2 regions of the Pectobacterium quasiaquaticum genome follow, and region 2 is predicted to be linked to the other one. Evidence: predicted binding sites of a transcription regulator. Region 2 holds the regulator's gene; the other holds the start of a gene.
The links. The regulator CRP, encoded in region 2, controls carbon source genes, mostly activating them, when cyclic AMP is high. The targets are predictions, from matches to a motif close to ATGTGANNNNNNTCACAT.
Positions count from the first base shown of each region.

Region 1: yrbN (protein YrbN) is a predicted target of CRP. The motif match lies at 2,302-2,319, and genes of this name have one in related genera.

Region 1 covers NZ_CP065177.1:658,624-662,840, reverse strand. The annotation lists gene IG609_RS03085 (DEAD/DEAH family ATP-dependent RNA helicase) at 318-2,225, opposite strand; gene yrbN (protein YrbN) at 2,218-2,289, opposite strand; gene nlpI (lipoprotein NlpI) at 2,401-3,285, opposite strand; gene pnp (polyribonucleotide nucleotidyltransferase) at 3,426-4,217, opposite strand, start outside.
Region 2 covers NZ_CP065177.1:3,971,959-3,976,175, reverse strand. The annotation lists gene argD (bifunctional acetylornithine/succinyldiaminopimelate transaminase) at 40-1,266, shown strand; gene crp (cAMP-activated global transcriptional regulator CRP) at 1,424-2,056, opposite strand; gene IG609_RS18215 (OsmC family protein) at 2,432-2,839, shown strand; gene IG609_RS18210 (phosphoribulokinase) at 2,952-3,821, opposite strand; gene IG609_RS18205 (YheU family protein) at 3,946-4,182, opposite strand; gene IG609_RS18200 (hydrolase) at 4,179-4,217, opposite strand, start outside.

The DNA of each region.
Region 1 (4,217 bases), 1.2 Mb from region 2:
GAAGAAGAGTTAAAAAGCTATCAGAGTAACTGAACTGTAGTGCCGCGTAAGTATATTGAGTTCATGCAGTCGTCTAAAGTGTTCGAGGTATTAAGAGTAGTGACTTAACGTGCACTTCGGAGTGAATTCCTCCTTAATATAAAATTAATATAGGCTGGTTAGTCATAAAAAGAAGCGACCCATCAATAATGATGGGCCGCTTATTATAATAATATACAAAGATAAATGTTGCGTAACACACTATTTCGTTATTTGAAGCGAAGTATTTAATCTCGCCCTAAACGGTAAGCCAATACGCTTATTACTCAATGTTAGTTTTATTGACCCGCGTCAGCAGGACGACGACGTGGAGCACGCGGTGCAGCGGCATCACGGTTGAAAGAACGCTCGCGACGCTCACCGCCGTTAGCGTTACCTTCACGGCGTTCACCACCGCCGAAAGAGCGACGTGGCGCTGCACCATCACGACGTTCGCCGCCCGCACCCGCAGGACGACCACCACCGCGACGTTCTGGCTGTGCAACTGCATCACCCAGCAATTGCATATTCATTGGTTTGTTCAGAATACGCGTGCGGGTAAAGTGTGATAACAGGTCACCCGGCATACCTTTCGGCAGTTCAATCGTCGAGTGAGACGCGAACAGCTTGATGTTACCGATGTAGCGGCTGCTGATATCCCCTTCGTTGGCGATAGCACCAACAATGTGGCGAACTTCAACGCCGTCATCACGACCCACTTCGATACGATACAGTTGCATTTCACCCGCATCACGACGCTCACGACGCTGTGGACGGTCACCATCACGGGGCTCACGGGAATCGCGGGGTTCACGGCGACGATCGCCACGTGAATCACTACGAGACTCATCACGATCGCGGTATTCGCGACGCGGACGGAATGCCGGATCTGGCGGCAGAATCAGAGGACGTTCGCCTTGCGCCATTTTCAGCAGCGCAGCAGCCAGCGTTTCAACATCCAACTCTTCCTGCGGTTGCAATTTCGTCAACAGCGCACGGTACATATCCAGATCGCTGCTTTCCAGTTGTTGCTGTACTTTAGCGGCAAACTTAGCCAGACGGCGTTGACCCAGCAATTCTGCATTTGGCAATTCCACTTCAGGAATCGTCAGCTTCATTGTGCGTTCAACGTTACGCAGCAGGCGGCGTTCACGGTTTTCAACAAACAGCAGTGCACGACCCGCACGACCTGCACGGCCCGTACGACCAATACGGTGGACGTAAGACTCGGAATCCATTGGGATATCGTAGTTGACAACCAAGCTGATACGCTCAACGTCAAGACCACGCGCCGCAACGTCGGTTGCGATCAGGATATCCAGACGACCATCTTTCAGACGCTCCAGCGTTTGTTCACGCAGCGCCTGATTCATGTCACCGTTCAGCGCGGCACTGTTGTAACCGCTACGCTCCAGGGCTTCGGCCACTTCCAACGTCGCGTTTTTGGTACGAACGAAAATAATCGCCGCATCAAAATCTTCCGCTTCCAGGAAACGTACCAGCGCTTCATTTTTACGCATACCCTGCACCGTCCAGTAGCTCTGGCTGATGTCTGGGCGCGTAGTCACGCTTGATTGAATGCGAACTTCTTGTGGATCTTTCATGAAACGGCGCGTAATGCGGCGAATCGCTTCAGGCATGGTCGCAGAGAACAGCGCAGTCTGATGTTCAGCAGGGATCTGAGCCATGATGTTTTCAACATCTTCGATGAAGCCCATACGCAGCATTTCATCAGCTTCATCCAGCACCAAACCACTCAGGTTGGACAGATCCAGCGTACCACGCTTCAGGTGATCCAACAGACGGCCCGGCGTACCCACAACGATCTGTGCTCCACCACGCAATGCGCGCAGTTGGACGTCATAACGCTGGCCACCGTACAGGGCAACGACGTTAACGCCATGCATATGCTTGGCAAAATCATTACAAGCTTCAGCAACCTGGACAGCCAGTTCGCGGGTTGGAGCCAACACCAACATCTGAGGCGCTTTTAACTCAGGCTTTAAATTATTGAGTAATGGCAGAGCAAAAGCCGCAGTTTTACCACTGCCAGTCTGTGCCATACCCAGCACATCGCGACCGCTCAGCAGATGGGGAATACATTCAGCCTGAATTGGCGATGGTTTTTCATAGCCCAAATCAGTCAGGGCGTTAATAATAGGAGCAGACAGCCCCAAATCGGAAAAAGAAGTAAATAAATCAGTCATGTACACGTGCCTCATTAAACATGGCGGCCAGTCTACATAACTCGTCGTGAAAATTTTCAGTCATTTTCATTGAAAAGTGTGAACCGGCTCAAATTGGATTAAAAAGCGAACAAAAAAGCCCTCACCCGTGAAGGTGATAACCGAAGTTTTTTCAGGCTGATTAAGTGTTCGTCAGCTATTGCTGGTCCGATCCTGATAGGTCGTCTTGCTCTTGGCCTAATAGCGCCAATTCCAACAATGCATAGCGGTGCTCAACAAAGTTATGGACGTTGTTGGCAACCGTCAGCTTGAACAGCGCCAAAGCGGTGTTCTTGTCCCCCAGACTTAGGTAGTGCTTACCTAAATAGAAGTCAGTTTCACTGAGATGCTCAGCGAGCGAAGTGTTATCCGTAGCTTCTACCTGTAAACGCTGCATCAGTGTTTTTTCACTGATACTGCCCAGATAGAATTCGACAATATTCCATCCCCAAGGCCCTTTCTTGGCGTCGTCATAACGTTTCTTCAACGCAATTTTGGCCGTCTCTGGATTGATTTCTCGCTCCACAAGATACAGCCATAACGAACGGAAAGGATCATTCGGATCGTCTCGATAAAACGCCAGCAGATCATCCTGCGCTAACAGGTAGCGACCGCCATAAAACAAAGCGATGCCCCGGTTTAAACGCGCATAATTGTAAGTTGGATCAAGCTCTAGTACAGAATCAAACGCTTCATAGGCAGCATCAAAGTTGCCTGCCTGCGTTAAATAGATACCCAAATAGTTAAAAACTTCTGGAATATCAGGGCGGATCGTCAGCGCTTGTGAAAAATCATTCCGCGCCAATGCCCGTAACCCGAGACTATCATACAGCACTCCGCGCTCATATAATAGCTGTGCTCGCTCATCATCGGTTAATGCTCGGCTTGCAAGGATTTGTTCCATACGTGCCAGAATCACTTCCTGCTGTAAAGTAGGCTGTAACGGAATCGCCAATACTGCGTCTTTACGCCAATCAGTGTTGCTGCATCCTGCCAGCATGAGTGCTGTTGCAACATAACACCAGCGCAAGAAAGGCTTCATTTCCCACTCCCGAAGACAAACATTGGATGAACATCCTGTCCCGGACCGCTCAACGCAAGGACATCCATTCCCTTACGATACACGCAGCACCTTGCCATAATAATCAGGCAAGGTGCCATAAGACCGTTTTCTAACAGTCGTTATTCCTCAGAAGACGGGGCTGCCGCTTCCTGGGCTTGCGCATTTGCTTCTTTGATGCTTAAGCGCACGCGGCCCTGGCGATCAACTTCCAGAACCTTGACCGGCACTTCCTGACCCATTTGCAGGTAATCAGTCACTTTCTCTACGCGCTTGTCGGCGATCTGAGAAATATGCACCAGGCCTTCTTTGCCGCCGCCAATAGCGACAAAAGCACCAAAATCAACGATGCGGGTAACTTTACCCTGATACACACGGCCGACTTCGATTTCGGCAGTAATCTCTTCAATACGACGAATTGCGTGTTTCGCTTTTTCGCCGTCGGTTGAAGCGATTTTAACAGTACCATCGTCTTCAATTTCAATGGTCGTGCCCGTTTCTTCAGTCAGCGCACGAATCACAGAACCACCTTTACCGATCACGTCTTTAATCTTATCGGTACTGATCTTGATGGTGTGAATACGCGGTGCGAATTCAGAGATATCGCCACGCGGTGAGCTGATCGCCTGCTCCATCACGCCCAGAATGTGTAAACGTGCACCTTTGGCTTGATTCAAAGCAACCTGCATGATCTCACGGGTAATCCCTTCGATCTTGATATCCATCTGCAGCGCAGTGATACCTTCACGGCTACCGGCAACTTTGAAGTCCATATCGCCCAGGTGATCTTCGTCACCCAGAATGTCCGACAGAACAACAAAGTTATCACCTTCTTTCACCAGCCCCATCGCGATACCCGCAACGGCTGATTTGATTGGCACACCTGCATCCATCAGTGCCAAAGAAGCACCGCA
Region 2 (4,217 bases):
TTTCATTCCGATATGATGGACAGCAGAGTGAGGCAGCAAATGGCAGCAGAGCAGAAAGCAGTGACACGGGATACTCACGATAAAGTGATTTTGCCAGTTTATGCACCCGCGAAGTTTGTACCCGTGAAAGGTAAAGGGAGTCGCGTCTGGGATCAGGACGGCCGCGAGTATATCGATTTCTCCGGCGGTATTGCGGTTACGGCGCTGGGTCACTGTCATCCTGCATTGGTGAACGCGTTGCAGCAGCAGGGTGAAAAGCTGTGGCATACCAGCAATATTTTCACTAATGAGCCTGCGTTGCGCCTCGCCAGCAAATTGATTGATGCGACTTTTGCCGACCGTGTGTTTTTTGTTAACTCCGGTGCTGAGGCCAATGAAGCTGCCTTCAAGCTGGCGCGTCACTATGCGGTTAAACGCCATAGTCCGTATAAAACCAAGATCATCGCCTTCTACAATGCATTCCATGGTCGGACGCTGTTCACCGTCTCAGTCGGCGGACAGCCTAAATATGCCGATGGTTTCGGGCCGAAGCCTGCCGATATTGTTCATGTTCCCTTCAACGATCTGGCTGCGGTTAAAGCGGTGATGGACGATCACACCTGTGCAGTCGTGCTTGAGCCGGTTCAGGGTGAAGGGGGGATTACGCCTGCTACGCCTGAATTTTTACAAGGCGTTCGCGAGCTGTGCGATCAGCACAAGGCGCTGCTGGTGTTTGATGAAGTGCAGAGCGGAATGGGGCGTACTGGCAAACTATTTAGCTACATGCACTACGGCATTACGCCGGATATTCTCACAACGGCTAAAGCATTGGGTGGTGGTTTCCCAATTAGCGCGATGCTGACGACGGAAGAGATCGCATCGGCCATGACGGTTGGGGTGCACGGCACCACCTATGGCGGCAACCCGCTGGCCTGTGCGGTAGCGGAAGCCGCGCTGGATATTATCAATACGCCAGAAGTGCTGTCAGGTGTAGCGGATCGCCACGATCGCTTTGTCAGCGAGCTTGAGAAAATCAATCAGCAGTACGATGTATTCAAACAGATCCGCGGTATGGGGCTGTTACTGGGGGCTGAACTGAAACCGCAATGGCACGGTCGTGCGGGCGAGTTTCTGGCGGCGGCAACGGCTCAGGGGCTTATGGTGCTGATGGCTGGGCCGAACGTAATCCGCTTTGTGCCATCTTTGATCATTGATGAAGAGGATATTGCGCAGGGGATGGCAAAATTTGCTAAAGCCGTCGCGCAGGTCGTTAACGCAGCAGACTGATTATGCTCTCAAAAGATCAGCCATAAAAAACGTAGGGAACGTTTTTCAACGTTGCGTTAGCAACGACCCGTAGGGTGGCGAGCAGGAAGCTCGCCATAAAAAAAGCGTGAGGCCGAGGCTTCACGCTTTTTTATTGGTAGGGTACAGCGACAGGGGCTTAGCGAGTGCCGTAAACGACAATCGTTTTACCGTGTGCAGAGATCAGATTCTGGTCTTCTAACATTTTCAGAATGCGGCCCACGGTTTCACGCGAGCAGCCAACGATTTGCCCAATTTCCTGACGGGTAATTTTTATTTGCATGCCATCTGGATGCGTCATGGCATCAGGTTGTTTGGCCAGGTTGAGTAGGGTTTGGGCAATACGGCCGGTCACATCAAGGAAGGCGAGGTTGCCGACCTTCTCAGAGGTAACCTGAAGTCTGCTTGCCATTTGTGCAGACAGGCGCATGAGGATATCCGGGTTAACCTGGATGAGCTGGCGGAATTTTTTATAGGAAATTTCGGCCACTTCACAGGCGGTTTTTGCCCGAACCCATGCGCTGCGTTCCTGACCTTCTTCAAACAGGCCGAGCTCGCCGATAAAATCGCCCTGATTGAGGTAGGAGAGAATCATTTCCTTGCCTTCTTCATCTTTGATTAGCACTGCGACAGAGCCTTTCACGATGTAGTAAAGCGTTTCTGCTTTTTCACCTTGGTGAATCAGCGTGCTCTTCGATGGATACTTGTGAATATGACAATGGGAAAGGAACCATTCGAGAGTTGGGTCTGTTTGCGGTTTGCCGAGAACCATTCGCTATCATCCTCTGTTGTAATTCACTGCGCAAATTACAGGGGTCAGAGTTCCCTGTACGGCGTGTTTTACTGCTAAAAAAATAAAATTCAGTCTAGGCAGAATGACGTCAGGGAATATACTGAAACCACTGTACCCTTTATTTTCCGGTTGCTGCCTTGCCGCACCGTAAACGTGGCTGGGGTATGTCTGGCCAGGCCATCATCTTCTTCGTTTCTGGGTTTGTCCAGAAAAGGTCTATTCTGTTTTCGTTTTAACACAGCTTGAAGGACGTGTCTTGTGTTGTCTCGCTTCAGCATGACAAAGCGCTGATTAACGCTGGTTTTTGTACAGTAACGGTATAAATTTTCAAAAAATTTTTAGTGGAGAGGCATCATGCAGGCACGGGTGAAATGGGTTGAAGGCTTAACGTTTTTGGGCGAATCTGCATCAGGGCATCAGATATTGATGGACGGCAATTCCGGTGATAAAGCGCCCAGTCCGATGGAAATGGTGTTGATGTCTGTAGGCGGATGCAGCGCGATTGATGTGGTATCGATTCTGCAAAAAGGCCGCAACGATGTAGCGGATTGTGAAGTGAAATTAACGTCAGAGCGTCGGTCTGACGCACCGCGTTTATTTACCCACATCAATCTGCATTTTATCGTGACGGGAAAAGGGTTGACCGACAAAGTTGTCGAGCGAGCCGTCGCACTGTCGGCGGAAAAATACTGCTCTGTAGCACTGATGCTGGGTAAAGCCGTTGAGGTGACGCACAGCCACGAAATTAGAGTGCTGGAATAATCCCTTTCTCTGGGCACTCATTCTGGTCACTTAAGCCTGTTATTAGGGGAAACACAGGGGAGGTTCCGGTAGGGAGGCCTCACCCCTATGGCCGCCCCGTGTATCTCGATGCTTATTCGATAGTTTTCCCTTCAATTAACCGCTGCACCAGCGGCGCCATGATCAATTCCATCGCCAGCCCCATCTTCCCGCCGGGAACGACCAGCGTGTTGATGTGCGAAATAAAGGAACCCTGCAACATGGCGAGCAGATAGGGGTAATCAATATTGTCCAATCCCTGAAAATGAATCACGACGAAGCTTTCGTCCAGTGACGGAATCGATTTGGCTGCGAACGGGTTGGAGGTGTCCACGGTAGGCACACGCTGGAAGTTGATGTGTGTGCGAGAGAACTGTGGCGTGATATAGGTGATGTAGTCTTCCATTGAGCGGACGACGGAATCCATCACCGCTTCACGCGAGTGACCGCGCTCATTAACGTCACGAATCAGCTTTTGAATCCATTCCAGGTTGACGATCGGCACCACGCCGACGAGTAAATCGACATGCTGTGCCACGTCGTTTTGTTCGGTGACTACGCCGCCGTGCAATCCTTCATAGAACAGGATGTCCGTGGGTTCCGGCATTGGCTCCCACGGCGTGAACGTTCCGGGAACCTGATTATAGGGAATGGCTTCATCATAGGTATGAAGGTATTTACGCGTCTGACCGAGCCCGTGCAGGCCATATTCGATAAACGACTGTTCCAGCAGGCTGAAATCATTCGCTTCTGGGCCGAAATAGCTGATGTGGCGTCCTGAATCACGCGCTTTACGAATCGCCATATCCATTTCCGGGCGGGTATAGCGGTGAAAGCTATCGCCTTCCAACTGGGCTGCACGCAGATCAAACTGCTGGAAAATCTTACGGAAGGCCAGACTGGTTGTTGTGGTTCCCGCTCCGCTGGAGCCGGTAACCGCAATAATCGGATGCTGATGTGACATAAGACGCGTGACTCCGTGATCGCGAGGTTCGCATAGACCGAAGGCCTGCGCGCATCCTCAAAAAAGACGTAATTATTATCATTGTTAGCATGTTTGACGCGTTCTTTCACGACTTTCGCCATGCTCAATAAGGGGCATGTCCTCCAGCATTGAGCTGGTTGCGGGGCATGATATTGAGGGTTTCATGTAACTCAGACCACACCAACACCACCTTGCCAGACTGGAGTTGGCCGCGGATATCTTCCACTTTCTGCGCCAGCGATCGCTCCTGTTCGCCGTAATCGGTGCCTTCCCGCAGGACGAAAGATTCGATGATGCTATCCAGTGTTTCTGGATCGAGCTGTTGCCAGGGAATAATCACGCGATCTCTCCTGAATAAAAAATTCCTGATTCAAA